DNA from 4 places in the Sulfobacillus thermosulfidooxidans genome. Region 4 is predicted to be linked to each of the others. Evidence: riboswitches for the same ligand, from Rfam matches in the RefSeq annotation. Region 4 holds a riboswitch; each other region holds the start of a gene.
What was found. Region 4 has a riboswitch for cyclic di-AMP ahead of AOA63_RS17955 (peptidoglycan-binding protein). Riboswitches for the same ligand answer to the same signal wherever they lie in the genome.

Region 1 (4,175 bases), 350 kb from region 4:
AAGCTGGGTAAAAGCCTGGGAAGAGCCAGATACCCAGTCGGCCGCAATATGGGCGATATTGTTGCCAGATGCCACAAGCAGACCTTCAAGAATATCGCGTTCCGACAATTTTTCGCCTTGTACCACCTTAGCCACGGATTGCTGGCTTAAAATATCTTGTTGGTATTCGTGAACATCGTGGGCGGTAACAGTCACCGATGGTCCTTGGCTATAGAGTCCCAATGGATATTTTTGTAACAATAAATAAGCCGTCATCATTTTGGTCACACTGCCAACAGGAATCGGCTGATTTGGGCCGGCAGCGCCCACTTTGCCACCAGGGCTAAGAGCTAAATATGACTCCGGACCACCTGGCCAGTCCATCTGCAATGCTGTCGCCATATGTGGGGGTGTGAGCGTTGACGTCAAGGTGGCGGCCCCCACGGGTCGACCAATTTGTATCCCTAATGCCCCAACCACGACAACACCAATCCCCGCCAAATATGTCCATTTTGCCACAGCGATCCCTCTTTCCTAAAAATCGACAAATCATGAAACAGAATTCCACAAATAAAAAACGCCCAGGATGCGCCCTGGGTTACCACTTTTATGATGTGTTGTACCAAAATCCTGTTAGACTGTGGGAATCTGTCTTTTCGTGGTCAGCACAATGGCCGCGCCCACAAATACGGCATACACGACAAGTCCCATGACGATAACAACAGGCCATGGTAAGTGACCGTAAGTGGCTAAAACTGTTCCCGCTACAGCAAAAAACGTGGCGATCATGCCCCAAATGGCCGTAGTAGTGTAAGCTCGCACTCCTTGATGACCTGAAGATAAATAAATAAAAACCAAAGAGGTGAGAAATACTGCTGGAAATCCGGATAAAATTCCGGAAAGAAACGGAGCGGCCCGGGTTACAAGACTGACCGAAACAACAATCAATCCCCCAACAACAAAACGAATGATTGACACCATAATGATGCCTCCTTCAGTGATATAAACAGGGACAACCTCTAAGCATGCGTGTAAGGGTAAATTCTTGAGAAACGCTAGAAACTTAAAGTGATTGCATCACCGCAACCGTTAAACCGGCGATGGTTCCCCAAAACAATAGCAGCGATCCAAAAGCCCAATGAAAACGCTGATGCTTGAAAACATATGGAGCAACTAAGGTGACAGCCATTCCGGCAATCAACGACACGCCCCCGCCCATCGCCATTTGGCGGAGAATACGATCTAAATGCGGTCCGTTATGGGCCAGAGCTCCCACAATCAAAGCCGATGTAAACACGGCCGGAAATCCCGCCAAAAATCCTCCAGCTTTACCACCTACTTTTTTCGTAAGCCACGTTGCAAATGAAACCGCGAAACCACCCATTAAGAACTTCAATAGAAGATCCATGACCTCATTCACCTCATAATTAAGACTACAATGAATTCTCCACGTCGTCTAAGATGGTTTTGTTATAATTGTGCATAGGAAAAATCTATGTCTAGGAAAACGAGGCAATTGCCGATGGAACTTAAACAACTCGAGTATTTTGTAGCTGTCGCGGATCATAAAAGCATCACGAAGGGTGCGGCCAGTCTATATGTGTCCCAACCCACCATTAGTCAACAAATCAAGTTATTGGAAGAAGAATTGGGCCACCCTTTATTTATCCGCCATGCTCAAGGCGTCGAACTCACCGATGATGGGGCCACGCTGCTTCGCTATGCTCTTCGCGTGTTACAAAATGTTGATGACGCCAAAGCCGAAATTCAAGGAGCCTCTTCCGCTCATGGAACCATTGCAATGGGCGTGTTACCCACTCTCACCCGTTCCATTCTTCCCACTGTAATTCGTCAATATCAACGAATGCATAAAGACATCCAATTTGCAGTAACAGAAGGCAGCTCTCAACGCCTGTTAAAATCCATTACAGCGGGTGATCTTCATCTCGCTTTAGTCGATTTACCTTTAAGCGATCCTCTCTTGGCTGTTGAAACCCTGTGGACAGAAGAGCTGATTCTTATTACGCCCCACGCGATGCCTTTGCCGCCAGGCCCCTTGTCATTAGAACAGGTCCGTCACCTGCCTTTCATTACAATGGAACCGGGTTATGGACTTCGTGATGCGTTGTTTCGCATGGCCCAAGCCCGTGGTTTTAATCCCCACATCGTTCATGAACTCACGAGCATTGGCGCCATTATTGGTTTTGTGGAACACGGTTTTGGGATTAGTGTGGTACCTGAACGTACAGTGGAATTAGAAATTCAATCCCGCCGCATTGGCTTTGTGCGCCTAGCAGAAAGCAATACGCGAGACATTGGTATGATTTGGCGCGCGCATAGACGCCTACCTGATCCCGTGCAAACGTTTTTGGCATTTCTTCGCAGCTATGGATGGCAATCTAAGTAACATTTTGAGAGGTTTTGGGAATTTATCTCCTAAATCTGAGAAAAAACGTGATAAATGGTCATTGCACGTGTCAAATGGTTCTATTGGGTAATAATTGGTCTCTACATATAATGACAAATTAATCGTTATTTCGTATAGTGTGTCCGACTCCACGCGCCGAATCGTAATTTTTGTAATTACGTACGGGGGATTACTAGGATTTTATCCTAGGGTGAATCGTTTGCCATAACGGGCAAATGTAGGGCTCCTTCAGCCCGAACCAGTGAACTAACCTCGAAGGCAATATCCGAAGGAAGGGAGCCTATTTCTTGAATCTTTTACGGTCAAAAAAAGTCGCTGCGAGCATTGCAGTAGGCTTATTGTCTGTGCCTGCGGCCATTAGTATGTTAACTGTGTCGGCATCATCTACTGTGACACTCGCATCTGCCAACACCAGTGCCGCCCCGAAATTTTTATCCGCGCGTTATTACACCGTGCAACCTGGGGACACATTAAGTGGTATTGCATATCGGTTCCATACTTCCGTTGCGACATTAGTCGCCTTAAATCACATTAGTAATCCTAATGCGATTTATGTCGGACAAGTCCTGCGCATTAGCAATGCAGCGTCCAGCACAGCCTTAGGTTCGGGAACAACTAGTGCTTCTCTCACTTTTGATACCGCCCATTCGACGACCTATACTGTGCAGCCCGGTGACACCTTAGGCGGTATTGCGGCTCGGTTCGGAGTTACCGTCGCAGAACTCGTGGCATGGAATCATATAGCGAACCCGAACCTCATCGCTGTCGGACAAGTTCTCGTGATTGGTACAACATCTGGTTCGACAAGTTCTAGCGCTAGTCCCGCATCTTCTCCTGCCAGTTCTTCCTCTACAACATATACGGTTCAGGCCGGCGATACCTTGGGATTAATTGCCCAAAAATTCGGAATTTCATGGCAGACTTTGGCTTCCTATAATCACTTGGCGAACCCAAATGTGTTATATGTTGGCGAAGTCCTCCAAATCCCCGGTAATGGACAAGCCTCATCGAGCGCCACGGTTCAATTGCCTGCTCAAAATGCGTCGGTCAGTTTTGGACAGGCTATTGTTAACACCGCGGAACATCTTTTAGGTATTCCATATGTCTGGGGAGGAACGACGCCCGCCACGGGATTTGATTGTTCGGGATTGGTCTATTATGTTTTCCGGCAAAACGGTGTGCCCATGCCGCGCACGAGCTGGGCTCAGTACTCTTATGTGACCAAAATCGCCAAATCGCAGTTGCAACCCGGAGATCTCGTGTTCTTTAGCACAGATGGTCCCGGTGCATCCCATGTTGGCATTTATATTGGAGCCGATCCGGCCTTAGGCTATTCTCAGGCCTTTATCGAAGCTCCAGAACCAGGCCAAACGGTGCGCATATCAAACCTCAATAGTCCCTATTATCTGGATCACTATTATGGCGCAGGCACTGTAAACCCGTAACCCTAATACAAAACTCAGACGAAGACTTCGGTCTTCGTCTCTTTTTTTTCTAAATAAGTATTCTCGCGATATTCCTTTCCTCACTGAGAAACAACGTTATCACGTCATGACATAAGTCATATCATTAAGTTAAAATTAGTAATGTTAGTTTATGTCTGGGCGCCTTTTAGGATAAATCTTTGCCTTGTCCCAAAAGCCAAAAACAGTGGCCAATTTATTTACAAAGGACCCTATCCACACTAGGGAGCATACTGATAAACTGTTTTTGAGCCGGCAGCATAATCAGTCAGAGAGCGAAGGAGAACAATATGGGAAAAATTTTT
Region 2 (4,175 bases), on a different contig from region 4:
CGATTTCACAATCGGCAATAAACTCGGATCTTGAAGTTCAAAAGCGACACGCCAATGGGAACTGCGTCCCCGATAAATGACCCCGGACACTTCGCTTAGTGCCGTGCGAAGGCGCCGCGGCGACCAATTACGACGTTGTTCAAATGCCCAATATTCATCGACTTCGAAGTGGGGACCCCAATAAATGTCGGCTCCCACATCGGTTGCGATCGCAAGCGGTGTGGGAAACCCATAGCGTGTAATAATTGAGCAGGCATTGTTCAGCGTACGACCGGTAAGATAAATAACTCCAAGCTCGGGATGAGCCAAAAGATAATCCCGAACTGCCTGTTCTCCCCCATGGCCGATTAAGGTTCCATCGATATCAGTAGCCAACACCCGCTTGATGGCGGCCACTGGACGCCACCTCCTCATACACTACATGTAGCCGTTGTGCCATGTGGTTAACGGTGTGGTGTCGTTGAATAATTTCTTGCCCGTTAGTTCCCATTTGTCTGGCACGATTAGGAGTTTGCCACAACTCTAACGCGTTTTGCCATAATTGGTCAATACGCGAACGCTCAACGAGAATGCCCGTGAATCCGGGCTCAATCCAGTCTTCCACACCCGGCACGTTGGTTCCGACAACGGCACAACCTGACGCCATAGCTTCAATTACAGCCATACCCAGAGTCGCTCCTTGATTCGGTGCAATTAACACCGTGGATGAACCCATATAGGTGGCAATGGCGTGATGAGGCATGGGACCGAGAAACCTCACATGCCCGTTAAGTTTTTCGGCTAAAGAGCGCAAAGTCGGGTTCGTTGGCTGTCCGTCTACAACCTCACCGGGACTTCCCCCAATAACCAAGAGTGTTAAATCCAAAGGCAACGAAGTACGCGTCATCACCTCAAGTACTTCTTGAATTCCCCGTCCTTTATTCAAACGGCCGACATATAAAATCGGAGGCTTATTTAAGCCCAATCCTCGTAATAACGGTCCAGCATCCCGCACAAAGAAATTAGTGATATCGACAGCGGGTGGTACAACATAAATAGGCACTTTCGGCGCCATTTGATGAATCATTTCACTTTCTTTCAAATAGGGCACCACAACGCCCTGGGCTTGTTCAATGAGTTGGCGCTCGGTTTGTAATCGGATGGAGGACATTTCATCCCCAGGTCGCATAATCCATTGACCCATTTTATATGGCGAATGAATCCAGGGTATACCCAATTCATGGGCCAGGCGCACAGCCACCATTCCCGAAATCCAGAAATGACTATGGATAATATGGTATTCGCGATGTTGTTCGCGAATCCACGTTAACGCTTGCTGAATAATCGCGTCCTGATTGCGATGCCAATCCTCATCTGACGACAAGCGCCCTTCCCAGCCGGTCAGTCGAATGACTTGTCCCAAATGGCCAAAGGAGTAGCGTTCGGGTAAGTGGTCTTGTTGACGTAATGTAATAATATCGACGGCATAACCTAGATGCTGAAGATTTCGGCCCATTTGCCGAACAATAACTTGTTGACCTCCCGTTTCACCGCCGTCCAAGGGATTTAACGGATCGGCGCGTAAGGAGATTTGTAGAACACGTTTCATCATCGTGCATAACCTCCATCGAACCGGGCAAAACAAAGCCCCGGATATTTCCCGGGGGAAGGAGTCAAATGAATTATTAGACCTTGAGCCCCCTACGCCTGCGAAGTTAGCTGACGGGTTCGGGCTGCGAGCATGCCCGTTGCATAGCAATTCACCCCAAAAGGAACGGGTCCTCCGCTTCTTAATCGAATTCGGCGTTATCAAGGTATATTTTGAGTATACGTGGGCAGGAGAAAAGGCGTCAATCGCCTAAAATGGCACGGACATAACTTTCCGCGTCAAACGGCATCAGATCTTCCACTTTTTCTCCGACACCGATAAAACGAATGGGAACACCCAGTTCCCGTTTTATCGACAGCGCAATGCCCCCTTTAGCTGTCCCATCGAGTTTCGTGAGGACAATTCCCGTTACATGAACCGCCTCCAAAAACACTTGAGCCTGAGCTAAACCATTTTGACCGGTCGTCGCATCAATAACCAACCAGACTTGATGGGGCGCATCGGGCCGTTCGCGCCGAATCACCCGAACCACTTTTTGCAATTCCTGCATAAGATTCGATTTATTGTGCAATCGTCCCGCCGTATCAATAATTGCTAAGTCACGAGAACGGGCAATGGCCGCTTGAACGGTATCATAAGCTACAGCAGCAGAATCGGCCCCCGCCCCTTGGCTAATTACGTCAACACCGGCTCGTTGACCCCATTCCTGCAGCTGTTCAACTGCGGCAGCCCGAAATGTATCGGCCGCCCCCAATATAACCTGGTACCCTTGGCGTTTCATCATGTACGCAAATTTTCCCGCCGTGGTTGTTTTCCCCGTGCCATTGACACCAACCATTAACCATATACTAGGTCTTTGCGGATCAAGAAGGGTAGGATCAGATGCTTTTTCAAATAGGTTCACCATAATGCGCCGGAGCAATTCCATGACGTCATCTGCACGCTGGGGATGCGCAATCCGGACTTCTTCTCGCAATTGGGTCAAGAGGTAGTCCACCGTATCATATCCAAGATCAGCTTCAAATAGGATTTCTTCGAGCTGATCCCATAAGGACTCATCCCATTGGCGTCCTTGAAACAGTGTCCGCAGACGTCCACCTAAACTGTCTCGAGTACGAGTCATTCCTTCTTTTAAACGATTCCAAAAACCAGCCATTGCCATTCACCTATCCTTCCTCTGCTAATGGAGTGTGTTCAATGCGGACGGAAACTAATCGACTGCGACCTTGACCGTCCCCAGCCACACCCCACAGTGCATCCGCTATAGTCATCGTTGATTTATGATGCGTCACAATCACATATTGGGTCCGTCCGTGATGCGCGCGAATGTATTGCGCGACTCTTTGAGCATTAGCTTCATCTAATGCTGCCTCGACTTCATCCAGAACGACAAACGGAGAAGGACGAACACTTAATAAGGCAAACAGCCAGGCAATGCCTCCGAGTGCCTTTTCTCCTCCAGAAAGCAAGGTCATGGTGCTCGGCTTTTTTCCTGGTGGTCGGATCCATAATTCAATGCCCCTTTCATCACCTTGGATCCACCGAAATCCGCCTTCTCCTCCCAACAATGATAAACAGGCTTGCTTAAATGCCTCCTCTACTTGAGAAGCCGTTTCGGCCAGGCGTGCATCCACCTCATGATCAATTTGCCGCAAGGTTTCCCGCAATTCATTTTTGGCGAGTTCGACATCATGTCGTTCGGATTCGAGATACGCTAGACGGTCTTCTAACTGTGTAAAAAGGGCATACACCCCGGGCCGTATGGGACCTAGCTGATCTAAAGCGCTTTGCCATTCGTCGAGTAAGGTTTTAGCTCGAGGAATTTCCTCATCCGGTAACGGCTCGCCATCCGGTGGCTCATAGCCATCCCATCGGGTTGTGGTTTTAAGCAACTGTTGTTCAATATACGTGATCCGCCCGGACATCTTCCGGTCCTCACTGTCAAGCGATCGAATGCGGCCTCCCAACTGTTGAACAGCGTCTCCCATTTGCACCAATGTCCTTTGATACTCCTGAATGCGTTGTGATTCGACATCAATTCGCTCTATCATATTCTCACGTTCCGCTCGGTGAGCCGAAAGTTCACGGAGAACCTCTTCCCTTTGTGTTGATAATTGTTGCCGTCGCTGAGAGATTTCCTGTGCTTGCACGGTCAAGCGTTGTTTTTCTTCGGCGTACCGAGCCATTAGTTCAAGACGGTGACTATGAACTTGCTGGGAATTTAAATAGGCTTGCCGGCGGGTGTTATATGCTTCTTTAAGCGCAGAAAGTTCTTGGTCGAGGGTGTTAATATAGTGAATTTTTTGTTCTAAAGCTTGTTTAACTTCTCCGATGCGGATTCGATGATCTGCTAACGATGAGATCAGTTCCTTAACCTGGTCTTTATTCCACTTTCCTCCCTCTAAGAGCGCACGTAAATGATTCAAGCGCTCAGCGCATCGTGTCACTACCATCCGCGCTTCTTCTTCTTGGCGTTGCCATTCGGCAATTTGCCCTTCCAGTTCTTCCCGGCGTCGCTGCTGACTTGATACCGACTGGGTTAAGGTATTGATTTGCTCAACAAGTCCCGCTTCCTTTTGCTGAAAAT
Region 3 (4,175 bases), on a different contig from region 4:
AAATGCTCCTTTTTGATTACATCTGATAAATCACACCGGGAACATAGGTCATATAGACCGGATTTCCTGTGTTAGGTCCCACTTTTCCGCGAATGATCGTAGACCGTTTGGCAAAAAGAGGGATCAACATATTGGCTCATATTTGCTGGAACAGCACTGATTTGCCCCGTCTGTTTCAACCACTGGGCTGCTGACGTTAAGGATTTTGTGACCAAAGAGTCAGCAACCGTGCTGGAAGTTCCCAATCTTCGCAGGGTTAATTCCTGGGACAAGGTCGTAAAGTGCAAACCTTGCGCTTGCGCTTTGGCATCAGCGGCTGAAATTCCATTTAATTTGCCAATATCTTGGAATGACTGGTTAGGATGGGCATAGAAAAATTTGACACCAGCTTCTTCCGCTTGGATGAATTGATCCACCAATTGAGGATATTTGCTGGCAAAGTGCGAATTGACAACGGCCAAATTAAAAATTGGTGCTTGGTTGACCTGGTTTTGATCGTAAATGAGGATATGACCATGGTCTTGTTGCATTTCGTTTAAAAAGGGGGCCCATACGTAGGCGGCATCAATTTGATTGGTTTTCCAGGCAGCCACCATGTTGGGCGGAGCCATATTATCGATATGAACAGAAGAGACTGGAATGTGGTGCATTTGAAGAGCGGTATCTAGTTCAAAAGGTGACGTCGAGCCTTGCACCAAAGCTACCGTTTTCCCTTCCAAATCTTTAAGGGATCGAATATGAGACCCATTTTTAACCACTAATCCTTCGGCCGTGGTATACCGCTCCATAGCCCATATCACTTTCAAGGGAACTCCGCGGGCAATCGCAGAGGCTGTCGGGGGATTACCTAAGGTGGTCATAAAATCCAAGGAGCCGGAAGCCAAGGATGTCAGGGCCTCGGGACCCGATGAAAAATATTTCAAGACCACATGCGCATGCATATATTTTTGAAAGAAATTCTGCTCAATGGCCACGGATTCGGGATCTGGCGCATTTTCATAACCGATGGTGACCGTCGGTTCTTGCTTCGCTGCCGTAGCACTGCCGCACCCAGCTAACCCCACCAGGATAGGTAGGATGAAAACTCCCATCATAAGAGACTGCCGAAATTTCTTGGTTTGAAGAAATGCACGCACAAAACATCCTCCTTTGGTATTTTGTCATGGTGTTATGCGCCTCATGACTCACGATGACGGCATAAAATATATGCTCCACTGAGGTTAAGATCGTGACGTTACCCTTTCTTAGGACAAAAAGGTGACACAGCATCCCCGAGCATGACTACTTCCAGTCATACGAGAACGTGCTCTGTTTTAGAGAACAATCGGTAATGTTTATGCTTTCCCTTTCCATGGTGTGACTCGGTGCTCAATGCTGCGGATAATCAGTTCCATCCCGTAACCGAGAAGTCCAATGATCACGATACCGACAAAAACCACTCCGATCTGCAGTTCGTTTCCTGCTGATTCAATCATCCAGCCCAGTCCCTTGGATGCTGCAATCATTTCGGCAGCGACAAGACAGGTCCATGCAATGCCGATACCAACTCGCATGCCCGTAAAAATTTCCGGAAGTGCCGATGGCAAAATGACATAACGGAACAACTGTCTTTTGTTGGCTCCAAGGCATTGGGCTGCCCGAATACGGGTCTCTTGTGCACTTTTTACCCCGCTCATGGCGCTAATGATAATAATGGGAATGGTACAGAAAAAAATCAGGATGACTTTTGAGGTTTCGCCAATGCCAAACCAGACAATCATCACAGGAATATAGGCTAGCGGGGGAATAGGACGAAGGAATTGTAATAACGGGTCAATGGCTAAAAAGACCCAGTCTGATGATGCCATCCAAAATCCAATGGGGATCCCAACCACAACGGCCGCTAAAAACCCTGCCGTAATACGGCCCATGCTATATAACGTGCTCGTTAATAAGGGAACACCGCTATAACCTATTGTGGCAACCGAAATGAAATCATGAAAAACAGATCCGGGTGAGGGGAGGGCTGTGGATGAAACCCAGTGAAGAGCGGAAATTAACCACCATACCACAATGACCAGGACCGCCACTAACCAGGGAACGTAACCTTTATACGGTTTTTTTTGCATCGCCCCCGTCAGGCCTTCTGGCGTTTGACTCACCACGCCATTTTTTTGTTCCTTCTCAGGCGTCACCCATGAATAACCCATAAAGCGTACCTCCTTAAAAACTGAGGTTCTCATCTCCTATCAATCGAAAAATCACCAAATCGATAAAAAAACCGGGACGAGCCCGGGCAACTGTCCAAGCTTTCCATGCCGACGAGGTAAGCTGACGGGCTAGGGCGGAAAGCTGCCCCCTTACGTACGCCCCGAAAATTGGGTCCCCCGTTCGTGTTTGCACACGATTTGGCGATTAATTCAATTGATTCCACTAAGCCCTAGCGTACTATATGTACAAAGGACTGTGTGTGTTCCTTTTCAGCCTATCATGAATTCGGTGCTTGGTGCAATTTTGTGGATGATTGACAAATTTGCGAGAGCGCAATAAATTCTCCCCATGACTTCGGAATTTCAGTAAGATAAAAAGCGCCTAGTCCGTTGTGCTCAACTATTTCTCACAGGAGGTTTTCTGTTGCCCTCATACGCTGATGTATTATTGGTCCGGCATGGTGAAAGTGAAGCCAATGCAGTAGGCCGCTTCGCGTGCCGCACATGGGACCCACCCTTAACTCCCGCCGGTTCTTTAGAGGCCGAGCGACTCGCTCGGCAATTGCTCAATGCTCCCATTCGCTATATTGTCACGAGTCCTTTGTTACGCGCCAGGCAAACCATTCTGCCCTTGGCACGGATCCATCAGATTGATCCCGTCATCTTGGATGACTTGGCAGAAGTTGATTTAGGACAGTGGGATGGTCACCGACTGAAAGATTTAGAAAACGCCAATTCCCCTGCTTTCCAGGCATGGCGGCAAGATCCGGAGAATAATCCCCCTCCCGGCGGAGAAAGTATCATGACCGTGGGTCAGCGTGTGTTGTCCGCGCTCTCGCAGTTCCTTCAAACTTGTGAGCCCAGTACCTTAACCGTAGCAGCAACACACGCTGATTGTATTAAAGGGGCCCTGCTCGTTATTTTGGAAGCCCATGGACCGGCTGCCCGCCATATTTGGGTACCGAATACCGGGCAACTGCTGCTACGGTGGTTTGATAATGGACGCTGGGTCATCATTTTCTCGCCGCTGTGTAATGCCCGGGAAGAAGAGTGCGACTTAGATTAGATTAACCATCATGACTCCACTCTTACGCACTATAAGTCTTTTATAGCACATCGTGATGGTTTAATGGCAGATCCCAAAGCAAGCGGTGCATTAATTCCGCTGTTTTAATCATGTCCTGATCTTTAGGCCGTGCCCAAAAATACAACGAAGGCTGTCCTGCGGTGTGATACACTTCGATCCATTTTTTCGCTGCCAAGCGTTCAAGAATCGGGGTAACAATGTGGGGTTCGAGACGAGCATCCCCACAGATAGTCCCGATTGTCACCGCCCGGCGCCGGTACCATAAGGACCATAATACGCGTTCAGTATAGTCGTTGATGTCTTTAGGATGATCCATCGTCACAACCTCCTTAGATGTGCCTCGTTTGGAAAATGCCCCCACTTGTTCTACAATATTCCCGAAATTTACAAATTGAGTCCTGACCGAGTTTTACCTTGTCAATGAGAGCGCATCATCATACACTCTCATTATGGCAAAGGTCCTGGACGGAAACATTGTGTAATTTCATCAAGAGTATCAGTCTAAAGGAGAAAACATGTTGAACCGTTTTGCAAGAGTCCTAAAGGTATTGGGGCTCGGTCTTAGCCTTGGTCTCTTGGCGGGCTGTGGACAGACTGTAACCCACGTGAAATCGGCCGAAGTCCATAGAATTACGATAACGGATGATACTGGACGTACTGTTATTCTCCCGCATAAAGCCACCCGCATCGTCACGATTGCCCCAAGTAATACTGAAATCGCTTTAGACTTGGGACTCAAAAATGAGATTGTGGGCACCGATACCATGACATTTGAGTACGCGCCGCCTCCATGGGCAAGCGAATTGAAGGGGCTCCACAATATCGGTTCGTCTTTCCCCTCCATCAATATCCAGCAAATCGTGGCGACGAAGCCCAATTTAGTGCTTGCGATTCCCGGC
Region 4 (4,175 bases):
TGATAAGCATGACACCGAGCCCGACGACAATTAACGTTAGGATGACAAAACAAATAGCAATAATCGTTAAGGCGGTGCTTATGGTCATGCACCTTGATCCTCGTGAGGATCCTCACTGTCATCGAGCGGAATCTCGGTTACGGATTTTTTAAATAAAGCTTGTCCTTTTTGCGTTAACGATTCGCGAATATCACGTACATTCTTTTGAATTTGATCTAAGGAATCCTGCGTTTTCTTTTTTATGCTGCCCCGAGTTTCCGCGCCAGCGCTGGGAGCTAAAAGTATTCCTGCGAGCACGCCTAATGCGGCTCCTACAACTAATCCGCTTAACCGATCCCATGTGCGATCGTTCATAATTTCGCCTCCTCGATTTTCTTCTATTGTGACATATCTCGAGGCGATGGAAAAGTCCTGGTAGATAGCATTGTGAAAGACGCCCAGACATGCCCTCAGGTAGCCATGAGATGAATTTAGCGTACAGGAGTCTTTTTGGGGCCTTTATGGAGTCTGGTGGAATGCCTTTCTCGAGAGGATTATGGCCTCAATGGAAACTGACTATCGATGATGAATATTACGAACAATTGGGATTTACGCGATCAGAAGGCGGAAAGGACAGGACAGATCGGCTATGATATACTATGCTGGTTCAAAGAATATTTGGGTCAACATAGATACATGGTGGGATTGAGTGTGCAAAAAACGCACTTTTGGGCGTTGAAGATATGAGAATTGCATTTGTTACAGAAACATGGCGGCCGTCCACGGATGGGGTGGTAACCCGGATTACGGAAACAGTCCGGGAACTTAAACGGATGGGACACGAATTATTTATTGTGGCTCCTTGTGGCGGAGAACCTGTTTTTGAAGGGATTCCGGTAAAATCCGTACCCACATTTTCCGTGTCTTTTGTCTATGGAGGAAAGCCTTGGGGCATTCCCTTGCCTCGCGTCCAAAAATTTCTCGATGAATTTCGTCCCGATGTGGTTCATGTGGTGAATCCGTTTGTCTTAGGCATTGCAGGCGTATATGCGGCGCGCCGCCGCCAATATCCATTAGTGGCATCGTATCATACAAATATTGCGCAATATGCCGACTTCTACCATTTGGGATTTACCAAGCCTGCAATCTGGGGACTTTTGCGCATGTTACATAACCAGGCTGTGTATAATTTGGCGACATCTGAAGCCATTATGAAAGAAATTACGCAGCATGGAATCAAAAACGCGCGGCTGTGGCGACGAGGCGTGGATCTCTCAGGATTTCATCCGCGTCACCGGAACGAAGCCATGCGCCAACGGTTAACCGGTGGACATGCTGATCGGCTCATTGCGTTATACGTGGGACGCATTGCTAAAGAAAAAGGATTAGAACGGTTATTATCTTTGTTTCCAGGCAATCCCGGTGTGCACCTGGCTTTGGTCGGTGATGGGCCGGCTGTCGATTATTTTAAACAGCGCTTTGAGCGGACTCCTACGACATTTGTCGGAAAACTCTTAGGCGAAGAATTGGCAAGCGCATATGCCTCGGCAGACTTTTTTGTGTTCCCGAGTACGACAGAAACGTTAGGCTTGGTGTTATTAGAAGCGATGGCTTCGGGGTTGCCCATTGTGGCCGCGGAATCTGGACCGTCGCATGAACTCATTGATCCCAGTGGGGCAGGAAGACTATTTCCGAGTACCCAACCGTACCAATTAGCCCAATTGGTAAGCGAATTGATGAAGGACCGGACTTTACTGGCGGATCTTGGAGTGAAGGCGCGCCAAGAAGCGGAGAAATGGGGATGGAAAGAACCTACGCAAGAACTCGAGGCGCTCTACGAGGCGGCGATTCGCCACGTAAAGGGACATCAATGAGTCGGCTATGGCAATTTATCCAATTCGTATCGGTCGGATTGGGGAATGCCATAATCGATCTATTAGTTTTTAATGGGTTGTATTGGCTCATTCCTACACGGAATGTCGATCAGCTCGTGGTGTATAACACGTTAGCGGTAATGGCTGCAATCCTTAACAGCTATATTTGGAATAGTCGCTGGACATTTCGCCAGAATGTTAAAAAGCATGGGAAAGAAGCGCTGCGTCAACGCGTTTTGTTTATTGTGCAGTCACTAATTAATATTGTGGTAAACGATTTAATTTTGTGGTTAATTGCTCCTTTAGTCTTGCAGATTCATGCCATTCCCCATGTCATGGCCAACAATATTGCTAAATTGGCAGCGATGTTTTTAGCTTCCCTAACAAGTTTTATTATGATGAAACTCATTGTATTTACGTAAGTTGTCCGATCCAATTTGTGACATGTTTCTTCCAGTCAAATCCCAGAGGATAGCAAATATCTCGCCCAAACGTCATTTTTTGCGGTCTTTCCCACATCGCTTTAAACCCTGTGCGCTAAAAATTGGTATGATAGCGCAATCATGGACAAATATTGCGATTGTCTTGAAAAGGGACAGCGGGTGGGGCAAAACGCAAGGATAACCAGCATTATGGCATCTGACAGGTTGTCCAATCTTTCCTAAACTGACGCCAGCCAAATTGTTGATGATTCAACAACCGGGGGATCCAAATCTGGGGTGAATTCGACAGTTTTCGGTCGAAGGGGCCACTCTCCGCGCCCTAACCCGTCAGCTAACTCCGGAGGCAAAATTGTTGAGGGGAGATTGTTTAATGCATTATCGTTTTCTTGCCGGAGCCCTAATGACTGGGGCGACTGCAGCACTCGGTATGATGATTTCTGGATCTGCTGAAGCTGCCTCAATTCCCGAAACCACTCAAATGTTAGCGCAGCAACATCCTGCCATGAATCAAGTGCTCCAACAAGGGAGCGTGGGACACTGGGTGGCCACACTACAAGCCGATCTCTATTTATTGGGATACCACAGTGTCGGAACGGATGATGGAATCTTTGGACCCAAAACGCTGGCGGCTCTTAAGGCCTTCCAGGAAAATAACGGGTTTGCTCCTACAGGAGTGACCAGTCCGCCCGTTTGGCAAGATATTTTAGCTGGGTTTAATCTGACTCCGCGTTACACCGGTCCTATGACATTCTCCGTCAATGTGCCTCCCATTAATGCACAAGAACATCCAGCACTTTATCAGAAACTCTCCATCGGTTCCCAAGGACATTGGGTGGCGACGCTACAAGCTGACCTAAAGTTACTGGGGTATACTCAAGTGGGACCGACAGATGGAATTTTTGGACCTAAAACCCAGGCAGCGGTGGAAGCTTTTCAGCGAGCTCAGGGACTGACCCCTTCGGGTGTAACCACATATGATACCTGGAAACAGATTTTGATTGGTCTCGGAATTTTAGCGCCCAATACTGATCTGACCGCTGCAAATACGGCACAAACAAGTGTCAGCAACACGACCTCCAGTCAGAACACCCAAGGCACCCAAGCGGCTAACGTATCAGACGCGTCGCAAGTGTCCTCGTCGTCTTCCTCTACGCCCAGCACGATTGATGGCCGCCCCGTGATTGCGGTCTATCATATGCGCGCAACGGCATATGGTCCGAGTCTTAAAGACAACTACCCCTACGGACCGGTCGATGCATTTGGCCAACCTTTGGAACCGGGAATGATTGCTGTGGATCCATCACTCATTCCATTAAAATCCTACGTGTACGTGACCGGATACACCGATCCCAATTTGCCGGCCGGCGGATTTTTAGGCCGCGCAATGGATACAGGTGGAGCGATTGTGGGACACCGAATTGACATATTCATGGATGCCAATTCTCAAACCGTCTCCAACTTTGGCATTGAGCCCGTTACCGTCTATGTTCTAGGCAAGTAATTTCGCATTAGACAATGAGAGCAGTATTTCGCTGCTCTCATTTTTTATGGAAAAAAATAGATCAAATTGCTAGTCTGTGCCTCTCTAAGGAAGGATTTTCCGCGATTCTCGCGAAATATTATGATGAGGTGAAAAACAGATGAGAATGCATTCATTTGAAGAGTTTTGGCCATATTATCTTGCGCAGCACCAAAAGTCCGCTACGCGTCTCACCCATTTCATTGGCACTGGCACGGCGTTGATTGCGATTTTGCTGGCTCTTCTAACCTTTAACGCTTGGTATTTATTGCTTGCCCTTGTCATGGGTTATGGGTTCGCTTGGTACGGCCATTTATTTATTGAACAAAATCGACCGGCAACATGGCGTTTTCCTCGGTA

Region 1: it holds a riboswitch for cyclic di-AMP, as region 4 does, so the genes downstream of both, AOA63_RS16250 (LysM peptidoglycan-binding domain-containing protein) here and AOA63_RS17955 (peptidoglycan-binding protein) in region 4, are expected to answer to the same signal.
Region 2: it holds a riboswitch for cyclic di-AMP, as region 4 does, so the genes downstream of both, AOA63_RS05010 (glycosyltransferase) here and AOA63_RS17955 (peptidoglycan-binding protein) in region 4, are expected to answer to the same signal.
Region 3: it holds a riboswitch for cyclic di-AMP, as region 4 does, so the genes downstream of both, AOA63_RS13310 (ABC transporter permease) here and AOA63_RS17955 (peptidoglycan-binding protein) in region 4, are expected to answer to the same signal.

Annotation. Positions count from the first base shown of each region.
Region 1 is NZ_LGRO01000002.1:146,551-150,725, forward strand. Features, by position in the region: gene AOA63_RS16230 (D-alanyl-D-alanine carboxypeptidase family protein) at 1-498, opposite strand, end outside; gene AOA63_RS16235 (DUF3147 family protein) at 613-960, opposite strand; gene AOA63_RS16240 (DUF3147 family protein) at 1,043-1,387, opposite strand; gene AOA63_RS16245 (LysR family transcriptional regulator) at 1,475-2,386, shown strand; cyclic di-AMP (ydaO/yuaA leader) riboswitch at 2,531-2,683, shown strand; gene AOA63_RS16250 (LysM peptidoglycan-binding domain-containing protein) at 2,695-3,852, shown strand; gene AOA63_RS16255 (pyridoxamine 5'-phosphate oxidase family protein) at 4,161-4,175, shown strand, end outside.
Region 2 is NZ_LGRO01000001.1:949,638-953,812, reverse strand. Features, by position in the region: gene AOA63_RS05015 (HAD family hydrolase) at 1-396, opposite strand, end outside; gene AOA63_RS05010 (glycosyltransferase) at 365-1,591, opposite strand; cyclic di-AMP (ydaO/yuaA leader) riboswitch at 1,669-1,795, opposite strand; gene ftsY (signal recognition particle-docking protein FtsY) at 1,830-2,744, opposite strand; gene smc (chromosome segregation protein SMC) at 2,755-4,175, opposite strand, start outside.
Region 3 is NZ_LGRO01000001.1:2,737,130-2,741,304, reverse strand. Features, by position in the region: gene AOA63_RS13315 (ABC transporter substrate-binding protein) at 72-1,136, opposite strand; gene AOA63_RS13310 (ABC transporter permease) at 1,335-2,189, opposite strand; cyclic di-AMP (ydaO/yuaA leader) riboswitch at 2,280-2,403, opposite strand; gene AOA63_RS13305 (histidine phosphatase family protein) at 2,614-3,255, shown strand; gene AOA63_RS13300 (hypothetical protein) at 3,296-3,592, opposite strand; gene AOA63_RS13295 (ABC transporter substrate-binding protein) at 3,792-4,175, shown strand, end outside.
Region 4 is NZ_LGRO01000002.1:496,374-500,548, reverse strand. Features, by position in the region: gene AOA63_RS17975 (hypothetical protein) at 1-88, opposite strand, end outside; gene AOA63_RS17970 (YtxH domain-containing protein) at 85-354, opposite strand; gene AOA63_RS17965 (glycosyltransferase family 4 protein) at 723-1,853, shown strand; gene AOA63_RS17960 (GtrA family protein) at 1,850-2,275, shown strand; cyclic di-AMP (ydaO/yuaA leader) riboswitch at 2,518-2,657, shown strand; gene AOA63_RS17955 (peptidoglycan-binding protein) at 2,667-3,797, shown strand; gene AOA63_RS17950 (DUF962 domain-containing protein) at 3,937-4,175, shown strand, end outside.